One region of the Sphingomonas sp. P4_G2 genome, then DNA from elsewhere that is predicted to be linked to it. Evidence: predicted binding sites of a transcription regulator. Region 1 holds the regulator's gene; the other holds the start of a gene.
The links. Region 1 encodes LexA, which represses DNA repair genes until DNA is damaged. Its sites were predicted from a motif close to GTTCCNCNCTTGTTCT; they were not measured.
Positions count from the first base shown of each region.

Region 2: the regulator LexA is predicted to act here: its motif matches at 1,756-1,771, upstream of recA (recombinase RecA).

Region 1 is NZ_JBFUJY010000004.1:230,721-238,326, forward strand. Features, by position in the region: gene AC1DRD_RS13215 (anthranilate synthase component II) at 1-284, shown strand, start outside; gene trpD (anthranilate phosphoribosyltransferase) at 281-1,276, shown strand; gene trpC (indole-3-glycerol phosphate synthase TrpC) at 1,273-2,061, shown strand; gene moaC (cyclic pyranopterin monophosphate synthase MoaC) at 2,109-2,624, shown strand; gene AC1DRD_RS13235 (hypothetical protein) at 2,621-3,046, opposite strand; gene AC1DRD_RS13240 (hypothetical protein) at 3,243-3,722, shown strand; gene AC1DRD_RS13245 (molybdopterin molybdotransferase MoeA) at 3,785-4,972, shown strand; gene lexA (transcriptional repressor LexA) at 5,029-5,700, shown strand; gene AC1DRD_RS13255 (ComEC/Rec2 family competence protein) at 5,591-7,606, opposite strand, start outside.
Region 2 is NZ_JBFUJY010000002.1:463,901-471,506, forward strand. Features, by position in the region: gene AC1DRD_RS07710 (class I SAM-dependent methyltransferase) at 1-343, opposite strand, end outside; gene recA (recombinase RecA) at 596-1,678, opposite strand; gene AC1DRD_RS07720 (adenosine deaminase) at 1,849-2,868, shown strand; gene AC1DRD_RS07725 (phosphoribosyltransferase) at 2,868-3,383, shown strand; gene AC1DRD_RS07730 (response regulator) at 3,415-3,759, opposite strand; gene AC1DRD_RS07735 (polysaccharide deacetylase family protein) at 3,768-4,505, opposite strand; gene AC1DRD_RS07740 (hybrid sensor histidine kinase/response regulator) at 4,502-6,904, opposite strand; gene AC1DRD_RS07745 (LptA/OstA family protein) at 6,994-7,575, opposite strand.

The DNA of each region.
Region 1 (7,606 bases):
ACGGCAAGACGTCGGCGATCACCCATGACGGGACCGGGTTGTTCAAGGGCGTGCCCTCGCCATTCCAGGCGACCCGCTATCATTCGCTGGTGGTCGAGGATGTCCCGGCCGAACTGATCGTCAATGCCCGCGCCGAGGATGGCTTCGTGATGGGGTTCCGTCACGCAACCTTGCCAATCCATGGCGTGCAATTCCATCCCGAGAGCATCGCCACCGAACATGGGCATCAACTTCTCGCCAATTTCCTCGAGCTTGCCGGGCTGAAGGCGAAGGCGCTGGCGTGACCAGCTTTGTGCCGCTGCCCGATCCATCGGCTCCGTTGTCGCGCGAATCGGCGGCACAGGCATTCGCCGACATTCTCGACGCCAAGACGTCCGAAGACGCGATCGCCGAGTTCTTGATCGCACTGACCGACCGTGGCGAGACTAGCATCGAGATCGCCGAGGCCGCGCGTGCCCTGCGTGCCCGGCTGATCCCGATCGACGCGCCGACCAATGCGATCGACGTCTGCGGCACCGGCGGCGATGGCCATCACACGCTCAACGTCTCGACCGCCGTCAGCTTAGTGGTCGCTGCCAGCGGTGTACCCGTCGCCAAACACGGCAACCGTGCCGCCAGCTCCAAGGCAGGCGCCGCCGACACGCTGGAGGTGCTGGGGCTCGACATGGAACGTGCCGGGGCGCTCGCCCAGGCGACGCTCAACGATCTCGGCATCTGCTTCCTGTTCGCCGCCAACCATCATCCGGCGATGAAGCGCATCACCCCGATCCGCCGCCGGATCGGACGGCGCACGATCTTCAACCTGATGGGTCCGCTCGCCAACCCGGCGCACGTCACGCGCCAGCTGATCGGCATCGCGCGGCCCGATTACACCGACACCTATGCCGAGGCGCTCGAGCAGCTCGGCACCGAAGCGGCGCTGGTCGTGTCGGGCGAGGAAGGGCTGGACGAGGTGTCCGGCGCCGGTCCGACCGTCGCGGTCAGCGTCGGCCGATTGTCGTTGCCCGCGCATATCACCCCCGAGGATGCCGGCCTGCCGCGCCATCCAATCGCGGCGATCCATGGCGGCGACCCCGCCTATAACGCCGCGGCGCTGCGCCGATTGCTCCAGGGCGAGCACGGCGCGTATCGCGACGCGGTGCTGATCAACGCCGCTGCCGCGTTGGTCGTCGCAGGCGCCGCCGACACGCTCACCGAAGGCGCCGAGGAAGCTGCGGAGACGATCGACAAGGGTCTTGCCAACGCGCTGCTCGATTGCTGGATCGCCTATAAATGACCAATATCCTCGACCGTATTCTCGAAACCAAGCGCGCCGAAGTGGCGGCGAAGAAAGCGACCACCTCGCTCGCCAGCCTGGAAGCGATGATCAGCCGCCGCGACACGCCGCGCGGGTTCAGAAAGGCGCTCGACAAGAAGGCGAAGAGCGGCCCGGCATTGATCGCCGAGGTCAAGAAAGCGAGCCCGTCCAAGGGCGTGATCCGTGAGGACTTCGATCCGCCGGCACACGCGCTCGCCTATCTCAAGGGCGGTGCCACTTGCCTGTCGGTGCTGACCGACGAGCAATATTTCCAGGGCGACGATTCCTATCTCGCATTGATCCACGAGACCGTGCCGCTGCCGCTGCTGCGCAAGGACTTCATGATCGATCCGTGGCAGGCGCATGAAAGCCGTGCGCTCGGCGCCGACGCGATCCTGATCATCGTCGCCGCGCTCGACGATGCGCGGATGGCCGAGATCGAGGCCGCGGCGATCGATTGCGGGCTCGACGTTCTGGTCGAGGTCCATGACGAGAAGGAACTCGATCGCGCGCTCAAGCTCAAGTCGCGGCTGATCGGCGTGAACAATCGCGACCTGCGCGATTTCTCGATCAGCTTCGCCGGTACCTATGACTTGATCGGCAAGGCGCCGGCGGGATGCACCTTCGTCGCCGAAAGCGGCCTCACCTCGCGCGCCGATCTCGAAGCGATGCGCGCGCATGGTGTGAACTGCTTCCTGGTCGGCGAAAGCCTGATGCGGGCGGAGAATATCGCCGCGGCAACCAAAGAATTGCTGGGTAGTTAGCTCCCCTCCCGCTTGCGGGAGGGGTCGGGGGAGGGCATGTCTTTTTCATGTCCCAAAGCGACACCCCCTCCCCTAACCCCTCCCGCGAGCGGGAGGGGAATTTGACGCACCTCGACGAGACGGGTGCCGCGCGGATGGTCGACGTGTCCGCCAAGCCGGAAACCGAGCGCCGTGCGGTCGCGACCGGACGCATATCGATGTCTCGTGAAGCGGCTGCAGCGATCGGGACAGGCGATGTGCCGAAGGGCGACGTGCTCGCCGCTGCACGGATCGCCGGGATCATGGCCGCCAAGCGCACCGGCGAGCTGATCCCGCTGTGCCACCCACTCCCGATCACCAGCGCCGCCATCGACCTTTCGGTCGACAGCGACGGCGTGACCGCAACCGCGACGATCACCACCACCGGCCGCACAGGAGTCGAGATGGAGGCGATGACCGCCGTCTCGGTCGCCCTGCTGACGATCTACGACATGGCCAAAGCGATCGACAAGGCGATGACGATCGACTCGATCCGTCTGCTGTCGAAGACCGGTGGCAAGTCGGGCGACTGGCAGGCGCCCTAGTCGAGCGGCATCGTTATCGCGATCCAGGCGATATAGCCGGCCACCACGACGAACATCAGCCCGCAGCATCCGCCTTTGACGTCGCGCGGCGTGTCCTTCGCATCCGCCGCGCGCGCGCCGAAGAACTCGAGCCCGACCGAGAACAGGACCAGACCGCACAACCCCAATACCGCGCCCCAAAACAGGCGCCACAGCCAGCCGCCGATCCAGTTCAATGTCGCGCCATGCGCATCGAACCACGCGCTCAACTCGGACGGCGAGATGCCGAACATCCAGGCGACGGCGAAGACGATGCAGAGCAGAAGGAACAGGAACGTCCACAACGTCCCCGCGCCGCGGAACATCTGCCCCGAGCCGGCGAACGGCCAGACGATCCGCGCCAATGTCCAAAGCCACCGGAAAAAACCCGCGATGAAGCCCATCAGCCAAATCCCCCATCCTGTGTCATAGCACGAAAGGCCAGCCGGCCTGCTCTCCGAGACTCGCGGCAAGTCGGGGTGACCGGCGGAAGCCCTGAACGACCGGACTATTCCGGAAGATCACAGCGTCTTGTCCGGCGCGCGTTGACCACCCGTCTCGCCAGGCTCACGCTTGCGTGCATTCCGAGGGGGGAAGCCAATGAAAAAACTGTTTCTGCTGCCGCTTGCGGTATTGTTGATCGCGCCGATTACGGCCGCCGCGCCCGCCGCCGATAGCGAACTGACCAAACCGATTCGTCAGTTCATCGACGGCTTCAACACCGGCGACACCAAATCGGCTTATGCCGCTTACGTGCAGGGCGACGTGTCGATCATCGACGAATTCGCGCCGCACCTCTGGATTGGCCCCAAGGCGCCGCAGCTATGGGCGGCCGATTACGACAAGCACGCGAAAGCGACCGGAATATCCGACGGATCGGTCAAATATGGCGCCCCGACACGCCGCGAAATCGACGGTGCCAGGGCCTATGTCATCATTCCGACGGTCTATGCCTACCGGGAAAAGGGCGCGCGGATTGCCGAGGAAGGCGAGATGACCTTCGTGCTGTCAAAGGGCAAAGCGGGCTGGAAGATCAAGGCCTGGACCTGGTCGGGCGTCAAGCCGCATCCGGCGGGCTGACGGGGTTCGCCGCGCGGCGAACCGCTGGCGAAAGCGCCACGGGCTGTGGCATGGCGTCAAGGATGACCTCGCTGCTTCTCGTCGCCGATGCCCAGGCGCGCCTGTTTGCGATGGCACCACGCGTCGCGACCGAGCGTATGCCACTGACCTCGGCAGCCGGGCGTTGGACCGCCGAGCCCGTCATCGCCCTGCGTGCGCAGCCCGGCGCCGATCTGTCGTCGATGGATGGTTATGCGATCCGGTTCGACGACTTGCCCGGCCCCTGGCGCGTGATCGGCGAAAGCGCGGCGGGGCGCGCCTTTGGCGGTGCGACGGAGCGCGGCGAGGCGGTGCGGATATTCACCGGCGCGGCGATGCCCGCGGGCGCCGACAGCGTGCTTGTCCAGGAAGAGGCCGAGCGCGCCGGCGGCAAGCTGCTCCTCGCCGGCGAGGGACCACCGCGCCGCGGCATGAGCGTGCGGCGCAAGGGTCTCGATTTCGAGCGGGGCGCGGTGCTGATCGGCGCCGGTATGCGCCTGACACCGGCCGCCATCGCGCTCGCGGCGACCGGCGGGCATGGTGCGCTCAACATCAATCGCCGCCTGCGCATCGCCATCCTGGCGACGGGCGACGAGCTCATTGCGCCCGGCACGGCCAGCGACGATCCGCTGGCACTCCCTGAAGGCAATAGCGCGATGCTGGCGGCGATGCTCGCCGATCTGCCGATCGACGTGACTGTAGCAGGGATCCTCCCCGACCGGCTCGACGCGCTCGTCGCGGCGTTCTCCGGCGCGAATGCCGATATTATCGTCACGACTGGCGGCGCCTCGGTCGGCGATCACGATCTGGTACGCCCGGCGCTCGAAGCGGCAGGTGGAGAGGTGGATTTCTGGCGCATCGCGATCCGGCCGGGCAAGCCGATGCTCGCGGGGCGCCTCGGCGAGGCGATAATGCTGGGTCTGCCAGGCAACCCCGTATCGGCATTCGTCACCGCCACCTTGTTCCTGCGGCCATTGATCGCCGCGATGGCCGGCGCGGCGAATCCGTTGCCGCGGATGCTCCGCGCGGAACTCGCCGACCCGCTTCCCGCCAACGACCACCGCCAGGATTATCTGCGCGGAACGTTAGTCGACGGCCGCGTCTCGGCCGCCGCCATGCAGGACAGTTCGATGCTCGCCACACTGGCGCGCGCGACGTGTCTGATCGTGCGGCCGCCGCACGCGCCGCCAGCCGCGATCGGCGATACTGTGGACATCTTGCCGCTCGCTTGACTTGATCCGCAACGTTCCGTAAAAGTTCCGCGTCTGTTCTGGACGGAGGAACGTCGATGCTCACCAAGAAGCAGCATGAGCTGATCTGCTTCATCAACGATCGCTTGAACGAAACCGGCGTGTCGCCGTCGTTCGAGGAGATGAAGGAGGCGCTCGACCTCAAGTCGAAGTCCGGCGTGCATCGCCTGATCTCGGCGCTCGAGGAGCGGCAGTTCCTACGGCGCCTGCCCAATCGGGCACGCGCACTCGAAGTGCTCAAGATGCCGGAACGTGCCGACAGCAAGCGTGCCGTGGCCGCCCAGCCCAAGCCGAACAATTTCCGACCCGCTCCCGAACCCGCCAACGACGTGATCGAGATCCCGTTGCACGGCCGGATCGCGGCCGGCGTGCCGATCGAAGCGTTCGAGGGATCGTCGATGCTCCCCGTCCCCGCCGCCTTGCTCGGCAGCGGCGAGCATTACGCGCTGGAAGTCGCCGGTGACTCGATGGTCGAGGCCGGCATTCTCGACGGCGATTACGCGCTGATCCGCCGCACCGACGTGGCACGCGACGGGGAAATCGTCGTCGCGCTGATCGAGGAAAGCGAAGCGACACTCAAATATTTCCGCCGCGAAGGTGCTATGGTGCGGCTCGATCCGGCCAATCGCGCTTACGATCCGCAGCGTTACGCTCCTCAGCAGGTGCGGATCCAGGGCCGCCTCGCCGGCCTGTTGCGCCGTTACGATTAGAACGCGAACCCGACATAACCCAAGGGTGACGATCACCAGGCTGGCGGACGGTGACGATCCGTCCGCTGGCCAGGCTGATCGCCATTCCGCCAGTGCGGCGCAGGAACGGCGCATCGAGCTTGAGCCAAATCGGCCGGCACGCTGAGGGCAACCGCCGGTCGCTGACGACGATGTCCGCCGCGCGGCACGCGGCGATCAACTGGTCGGACGGCAATTGGTACAGGCTGCGCGTCGCGAGGACGCGGAATATCCGTCCTCCGGATTGCACCAGAGCGAGGCAGGCGTCCGGCGTGCATTGGGCGAAGGGCTGATCGGACAGCAGCATCGCCTCCCCATCCACCCCGGCATTCTGAGTCATCGTGTCGCGCGTATAATCCCCTGCCTTGTCGCGCAGGATCGCGACGCCGCCATTGGGCGTGCGCACCGCGAGATGCTGGCCGTCGCCCGAGATCAGCAGATCGGGTGCCGGGATCGCCAGCGCCCAGGCCGCGCCCATCGCCATCGGCGCAAGACCGGCAAGACGGATTCGCGAGCGCCACAGCATCAGCCATAACAATCCCAGGATCATCAGCCCGAACGCGCCGGCCGGCATGCCGGGCAGCATCGCCACCGACCCCGGCGCTTTGGCCGCAGTACGCGCGATCCACAGCAAGAGGTTGAGCGCGTGCGTGGTCACCCACCAGAACGGCGCGCCCAGGCCGATCGCGTCGGCCGCCAGCGCCAGCGCCTCGGCCGGCATGATGACGAAGGTGGTCAGCGGGATCGCGACGATATTGGCGACGACGCCATACATGCCCTCTTTGTGGAAATGGTACAGCGCGATCGGCGCCAGCGCGGCTTCGATCACCAGGCCGGTCAGCAGCAACGATCCGATTTCGCGCGCGATACGGCGCCACCAGGCCTGGTCGCGTTTCTCGAATAATTGCTTGACGCGCGGTTGCTCGTGGAACGCGATCAGCGATCCGACCGCGGCGAAGCTGAGCTGGAAGCTCGGCCCCGCCAGCGCCTCGGGCCAGAGTAGCAGGACGATGAAGGCGCCGGCCGCGACCAGCCGCAAGGTGATCGCCTCGCGGCCCATGGCAAGCGCCGCCAACACCAGCAACGCGGCGATGCACGATCGCGCGGTCGGAACCTGGCTGCCCGTAAGCAGAGTGTATCCAATCGCCGCGACCGCACCGGCCCCCGCAGCGACCACCGGGATCCGCACCCGCAGCGCCAGCCATGGCCATAAGGCGAGCAGTCGCGTGACCGCCCAGATCGTCGCGACGACCACTGCGGTAATATGCAGACCACTCACTGACAGGAGATGCGCGAGCCCCGACCGCCGCATCGCGTCGGCATCGTCCAGCGAGATCGCGCCCTCGTCGCCCGCGGCCAGTGCAGCGGCGATCCCGCCCGCGCTACCTTCGACCTTGCTCTGGATATGCGCCGCCAGTGCCGCGCGCAGGCCGTTCGATTCCCTGCCCGGTTCGATCACCTTGACCGGCGCGTTTCCCTTGCCCGTCGCGCCAAGTCCGGCGAACCACGCCACTTGCCGGAAATCGTAGGCGCCAGGCACCGTAGCCTCGTTTGGCGGCATCAACCGGGTCTGCAGCTTGATGATCGCGCCAGGTCCAAGGCCGGCGGGCACATCGGTGTTCGCGATATTCACTCGGACGTGCGGCGGCAGTACGAGCGGCGGCCTCGGCCGATCGTCGCATCCCCGCCCTCCGGCACCATAAGGCGCGCCGCCTTTCCTGCTGCAGTTCGGACGTTTCGGGCTGGCGACCGCCTGCGCCGCGATCGGCGTCAAGCTCACCCGGACGAGGTCGCGCGCCGGCAACGGCTCGATACTCTCGACTCGCGCGGTCAGCATGACAATCGCCGGCCGCGCCAGCACCGGTTGCGTAACATAGGAAGCGCGCCA
Region 2 (7,606 bases), on a different contig from region 1:
GCCGCGAGAACAGAAGGTCGGCGGTGATGTCGCCCAACTCGCTTGCGTCTCCGACCTCGAAGCGGAGGTTGGGATAAGCTGCTCCTCGCCCCCGCGCTGTCTCGACGAGGTTCCGCGAAAGATCGATCCCGAGCACCGTTAGAGCGAGGCGAGCAGCCGCCAGCGCGATCGCCGTACCGCCAGCGCCGCACCCTATATCGACCGCAGTGCCGGTCTCCGGCGCAGCGTCGAGAATCGCTGCGTTCAGATGGGGCGATAAATTGGCGAAGCTCAGATCGGTGCGGCGCCATTCGTCCGCCCAGGTATCGCCGACCCGCCCCGCCCAATCATACGCCAATGTCATTCGACTCTCCCGTTTTGATCCCCACCTGCCGCAGCGATGGATCATCCGCGGCGCTCTATGCACCGCAACAGTGGAGAGCCCAACAATATCGGCAAGCGGAAGCCCAAATATGAAAGGCCCGCCAACGTGGGCGGGCCTTTCCGGGAGTTGCGGCGGAGGGGGGAATCGCCGCTGGGGGTTGTGCCGGTAACGAAACAACTGCGAGTTGGTTGCATTGCAGCAAATTTTTTCCGCGCTGCCTCGAAAGTCGTATCAGAGTTCGTCGTCGCCGCTGTCGTCGTCCAGGCCGCCGACCATCATCTCTTCGGCAACTTCTGCCGTACGATTGCGGATGGCGCGTTCGAGCCGCTCGGCGACGTCGGGGTTTTCCTTGAGGTAATTCTTCGAGTTCTCGCGGCCCTGGCCGATGCGGATCGAGTCGTAGCTGAACCAAGCACCCGACTTCTCGACCAGCCCGGCCTTGACGCCGAGATCGAGGATTTCGCCGATCTTGGAAATGCCCTCGCCGTACATGATGTCGAATTCGACCTGCTTGAACGGTGGCGCGACCTTGTTCTTGACGACCTTCACCCGGGTGGTGTTGCCGACGATATCGTCGCGATCCTTGATCTGGCCGGTGCGGCGGATGTCGAGGCGGACCGAGGCGTAGAATTTGAGCGCGTTGCCGCCCGTCGTCGTCTCCGGATTGCCGTACATCACGCCAATCTTCATGCGCAGCTGGTTGATGAAGATCACCATGCAGCGCGAGCGGCTGATCGATCCGGTCAGCTTGCGCAGCGACTGCGACATCAAGCGGGCCTGCAAGCCAACATGGCTGTCGCCCATCTCACCCTCGATTTCGGCGCGCGGCACCAACGCTGCGACCGAGTCGACCACCAGCACGTCGATCGCGTTCGATCGCACCAGCGTATCGACGATCTCGAGCGCCTGCTCTCCGGTATCGGGCTGCGACACGATCAACTCGTCGATATTGACGCCCAGTTTCTTGGCATAGACAGGGTCGAGCGCGTGCTCGGCATCGACGAACGCCGCCGTCCCGCCGCCACGCTGGGCTTCGGCGATGACATGAAGCGCGAGCGTCGTCTTGCCCGAGCTTTCCGGTCCGTACACTTCGATCACGCGGCCGCGCGGCAAGCCGCCGACGCCGAGCGCGATGTCGAGGCCCAAGCTGCCGGTCGAGATCGATTCGACCTGCATCGTCTCTTTGGATCCCAGCCGCATCGCCGAGCCCTTGCCGAACGCGCGATCGATCTGAGCCAGCGCAGCTTCGAGTGCTTTTTGCCGGTCGGTATTTTGCGATGCCATGCCGTCGATAACTTTCAGAGAAGCTGCCATTGATAAGGCCTCCGCGCTAGCCGGGTTAGCACCGGCGTTCAATCGTGTTGGAGAGCATGTATCGTATTTGTTCTCATGGAACAATAGTGGAACATGAACTTTTTTCGCACCGAAACGGCGCTTTCCCGATATTTCTTGCCCGAGCCCCTGCCCCGCTTCATGGTTTGCTTATGCAGAGCGACCTCGACGCCTTTATCACCGGCCTGCCCAAGGCCGAGCTCCACCTTCACATAGAGGGCAGCCTGGAGCCCGAGCTGATGTTCTCCTTGGCAGAGCGCAACCAGGTCGAGATTCCGTTCAAATCGATCGAAGAAGTGCGCGCCGCCTACAGCTTTTCCAACCTGCAGGACTTTCTCGACATCTATTATGCCGGCGCCAACGTGCTCCGCACCGAAGCGGATTTCCGCGATCTCGCCCTCGCCTATTTTGATCGCGCGGCGGCGGACGGCGTGGTCCATGCCGAAATCTTCTTCGACCCCCAGACGCACACCGATCGCGGCATCCCCTTTGGCACCGTGATCGAGGGACTGCTCGCGGGAATGGCGGAGGCGGAGGCAAGACATGGCCTGACGTCGAAACTGATCCTCTGCTTCCTACGCCACTTGAGCGAGGAGGCGGCGTTCGAAACGCTTGGCCAGGCCGAACCCTGGCTCGATCGCATTGCCGGGGTCGGACTCGATTCGTCGGAAGTCGGCCATCCGCCCGAAAAGTTCGCGCGGGTGTTCGCGGCGGCGCGCGAAAAGGGCCTTAAGCTGGTCGCCCATGCCGGCGAGGAAGGCCCGCCCGATTACGTCCATCAGGCACTCGACCTGCTCGCGATCGACCGGCTCGACCATGGCAATCGCAGCCTGGAAGATCCCGTGCTGACCGCCCGGCTGGCGCGGACCGGGATGACGCTGACCGTCTGTCCATTATCCAACGTCAAATTGTGCAACGTCGCCTCGATGGACGCCCATCCGATCGACCGGATGCTCGACCTCGGGCTGCGCGCGACGATAAATTCGGACGATCCCGCCTATTTCGGCGGCTATATCGGCGAGAATTATCGCCAAGCGGCGGCGGCGCGCGGGCTTGGCAAGGATCAACTCGTCACCCTCGCGCGTAATTCGTTCCTCGGGTCGTTCCTGAGTGATGACGATGTCGCTCGCCACACCACCGCGCTCGACGCCTATGTAGCGGAGCACAGCTGATGCCGACCTTCACGCCGATCCCGCACGATGCGTTCGAAGCGCAAGTGAAGGTGCTTGCCGCCGACATCATCGACAGCGGCTGGACGCCGAGCTTCATCATCGGGATCGGGCGTGGCGGGCTGGCGCCGGCAGTCTATCTCAGCCACGCGACTGGCCTGCCGATGTTGTCGGTCGACCATTCGTCGCGCGTCGAGGATTTTTCCGACGCGCCGCTGATCAAACTGGCGGCGCGCACCCGCGACGGCGAGCGGCTGCTGTTCGTCGATGATATCAACGATACGGGCGCGACGATCGGCAAATTGCGCGCCGCATTGGCCACCGCGGGCGCAGCGCGCGACCATGTCCGCTTCGCGACCCTGCTCGACAACAAACGGTCGCGCGAACAAGTCGATTATCGTGCCGAGGTGATCGACCGTGACGAGCGCAAGGACTGGTTCGTCTTCCCCTGGGAAGCGGTCGCACCGCAGGCCTCGCTCGATGCCGATGCGGCGGAAGTGCCCGACCGGATCGCCTGATCGACGATCGTCGACAGCGCGACCGCCGCGGTCAGAGTTCCGCGAGCGCCTTGGCGACGTTTTCCATCGTGTAAGGCTTCACTAGCCGCGGGCGAGCGGCATGGGCCGGCGTGTCTTCCCCACCGCCGGTCGACAGGACGAAGGGAATGTTGCGCGCCGCCAGCGCGTCGGCAACTGGCCAGCTTTTCTCGCCGCCCGACAGATTGATGTCCAGGATCGCCGCATCGGGACGTTCGGCGTCGATCACGGCAAGCGCGGCCGTCACACTGTCGCACGTTGCGATATGCGTCTTGTTCAATGCCTCGAGGAAATCCTCGAGCATCATGGCGATCAGGGGTTCGTCCTCGACGATAAGGATACGCTGCGGCGATGCCATGACTCGCCTTAGTCTCCGCCGCTGCCGGACGCCATGCCCGGCGCACCATGATGGAGCAATTCGCCCACTGAGACCGCGCGATAGCCTCGCTCGCGTAGTCCGGCCAGGATCAGCGGCAGCGCGTCCCGCGCGGTCCCTCGCGATTGGTACATTGCGTGGACCAGGATGATCGAACCTGGCTTGACCTGACCCAGCACGCGATCGGCATAGGCGCGGGGGTCGTGCGCGCTGTCGGGATCGGCGATGTCCCAGGTAACCATGCGATATCCCGTCTGCTCGACCGCCATCGGCAGTCCCGTGAGCTTCTTGCCGAAAGGCGGGCGGAAAAGGGTCGGCCGGGCGCCTTCGGCGCGCAATAGCGCGTCGGTCTTGCGGATCTCTTCGACATAGCCGCCGGGGAAAAATCCCCACATGCGACTGTGGCTATAGCTATGGTTGCCCACTTCCTGCCCGGCCGCCAGCAGCCGCCGGGCCTCGCCCGGATGCCTGACCATCTCTTCGCCGATCAGGAAGAAGGTGGCATGCGCATCATAGGGTTTGAGCGTGTTCAGGATATAGGTCACGCCGTCCGGCGTGGGGCCGTCGTCAAAGGTCAACGCGACCAGCTTCTCGTGCGTATCGACGTGGCAGATCGGCGTGCCGACCAACTGAAAGCACAATGCCCGGCTGATCCGAAACAGGCCGATGGCGATGACGAGAATGATTATCACCGCCACCGCGGCGACGATCACGCGACGTCGGGTCATTGCTCGACCACGGACGAGGTCAGCATGTCGCGCGCCGCTTCGGCGAGTTGCTGCACTGAAAAGGGCTTGGGCAGGAACGCTACGTTGTCGAGGTCGATCGACTTTCGCAGCTGTTCCTCGGCATAGCCCGACATGAACAAGATCGGCAGATCGGGATAGCGCTCGCGGGCGTGGCGCACCATCGTCGGGCCGTCCATCGACGGCATCACGACGTCAGAAATAAGCAGATCCGGCTTTTCACCTCGCGCCAGCAATTCGAGCGCCGCTTCGCCATTCTCGGCGGTCAGCACGGTATAGCCCTGCCGCGTCAGCGCGCGCTCGGCGACTGCCCGGACCATATCTTCATCCTCGACCAGCAGGATCAAGCCGGTTCCCCACAGATCGACCGGCTTTTCCTTGGCGGCGACCTTGGCGATCTTGGGCGCCTCGGCGGCGTGGACGGGAAAATAGATCGAGAAGGTCGCGCCCTGGCCCGGTTTGGAATCGGCGAAGATATAGCCGCCCGACTGTTTGACGATGCCATAGACGGTCGACAGACCCAGCCCGGTTCCCTTGCCGATTTCCTTGGTGGTGAAGAACGGCTCGAAGATCTTGCCGAGGATTTCGGGTGGGATGCCGGTGCCGGTGTCGCTCATCTCCAGCGCCGAATAATCGGCGATTGGCAGGATGTCGGATCCCATCTTGCGGACCTCCGCCGCGCTGACCGCCCGGGAAGTAATGGTCAGCGTTCCGCCGCCATTGGGATCCTTGGACAGCATCGCATCGCGCGCATTGACCGCCAGATTGACGACGACCTGCTCGAGTTGTCCGGGGTCGGCGCGCACCGCCCCCAGGTTGCGTCCGTGCCGCACTTCGAGCTTCACCGTCTCGCCGAGCAGGCGCTTGAGCAATTGCGATACTTCCGAGATCACATCGGGCAGCTGCAGCACTTGCGGCCGCAACGTCTGCTGGCGCGAAAAGGCCAGCAATTGGCGCGTCAGGCTGGCTGCCCGGTTGGAGTTCGCCTTGATCTGCTGAATGTCGTCATAATCGCTGTCGCCGGGCGAATGGCGCATCAGCATCAGGTCGCAATGGCCGATGATCGCGGTCAGGATATTGTTGAAATCGTGCGCGACGCCACCGGCGAGCTGGCCGACGGCCTGCATCTTGGTCGCCTGCGCGACTTCGCGCTTGAGCCGGGTCTCTTCGCCATTATCCTTGAGGCTCAGCAGCACGGCGGCATCGCCCAGCCCGCGCGCGCCGGCGATGGTCAGCGCGACCGGTTCGTCGGGATGGTCCTTCAGGCGGATCGCCATGTCCATCGAATGGGTCGCGCCATTGGCGAAGCGGCGGATCGCATCGGCCACCGCGGCCTTGTCCTCACGCACCACCAGGTCGCCGGGATAAAGCGGCGGCTGCGCCTGATCCACTTGTGCCGCGCGGACGAACGGATCGTTCATCTGGACGAAGCGCCCGTCGCGATCGACCAAGGCGAGCCCGACCGGAAGCAGCGAGATCAGGCTTTTGACATGCGCCGCAGCCGATCCGCCGATCGCCGGCTGGCCATGCTCCTCCTCGTCGAGCAACACGACCAGGATCGGCGCATCCTCTCCGTCGAGGAACGGGATCTGCAGGATGCGGAGCGGGGCGCCGCGCGGGCCCTCGCGCTCGAATCGCACCTGGCCTTTGTCGTCGGCGATCAGGAAGCGCGCGAAGTCGCGGCCGACGACGACGCTTTCCTCGTGCCCCATTGACCGCTCGCGCAGCACGCGATTGGCGGCGAGCAGGCGGCCATCGGGCGCGATCAACGCGGCCATGATACCGGCCGCGGCCAGCCGGTCGCCGCTAGGCCCGGCGATGATCGATTGCACATTGGTGGCGAGATCGAGCCCCCGCGCCTCATGAAAGCGCCAGACCAGCATGTCCTCGCCCTCGCCCGCGCGCTCGATCGCCACCGCGAGCGGCGCGCCGCGCGTGGTGATGCGGTCGAGCTCGGCCGACCCGTCGCGCCAGGCGATGCGCCCCGCCGCCGCCAGCTCGCCCGGGCCATTGTCGTCGAGCGGCAGGCCCGGAGGCGTCGGATAGCCGGCAAAGCGCGCGCGATAGCGCTCATTGGCGCAAATGAGCCGCCCAGCCCGGTCGGTCACGGCGATCGCATCGTCGCTTGCCGCCGCGAGCGCGCGCGCCACGCTCCAGTCGGTTTCGCCGGGTATGTCGGACGCCGCCGGCGCGAACCGCGACCAGACGATAACGGCGCCGACCAGCAACAGCATGGCGGCCGCGAATCCCCCTGCAATGGCGAAATTGTGGAGAGTCATCAGCGCGATCAGCGCCGCCCCCGCACCGCACGTCGCCGCGACGATCAGCGCTTGGCGCTGACCGGGGGCGCGTGCATCGTTTGGAACAGGTCGGGAAGCCATCAGCCCCTTGTGGCGCGGTGGCTAGGCAGGTCAAGCATCGTCGGGAATCCCCGACCCGCGCCGGCGCCTCTCCGCCGCATCAGCCGATGCTATTTCTTGTCAGGGGTGCTCGGGCTGGCGGTGCTAGGCGTCGCGGGAGCGTCGGTATTGCGCTTGGGAACCGAGAAGACGCCGGTCACCCGGCCGCCCGACTTGCTCGTGCCGACCTTCCCGCCGGAATCGAGCGACGCGCCGTTATTGTTGAGATTGATCACCAGCCGTCCGCCGCGAACCACGTTGGCGCCGCGATTCAGCACGACATTGCCGATCATCGTGATGATGCGCTTGTTGAGATCGTAGATCGCATAGGAGCCCGAGGCTTTCTCCCCGGGCCGGGTCACGACGACATTGCCCGACGCGCGGATCTGCGAGATTTCCGGCGGCGCACCGCTCGAGCTCATGAGGCTCGAGGAATAAAGTACTTCGGCCCGGTCGGACGTTACCGTCATCGCTCCCTGGCGGGCGCGGACGTTGCCCTGCGCCAGCGCGCGCTGCACCTTGTCCTGGATTTCGAGATGGTCGGCATCGACGCTCAGCGTCTCGTTTCCGCCCGACTGGAACGCCGAAACGCGCGCGCCGAGCAAGGTCGCGGCGCAAGCGAGAAGGATGAACGTGGTACGCGGATGAGCCATGATTTTGCCTACAACAAGGTTTCGCGCGTTG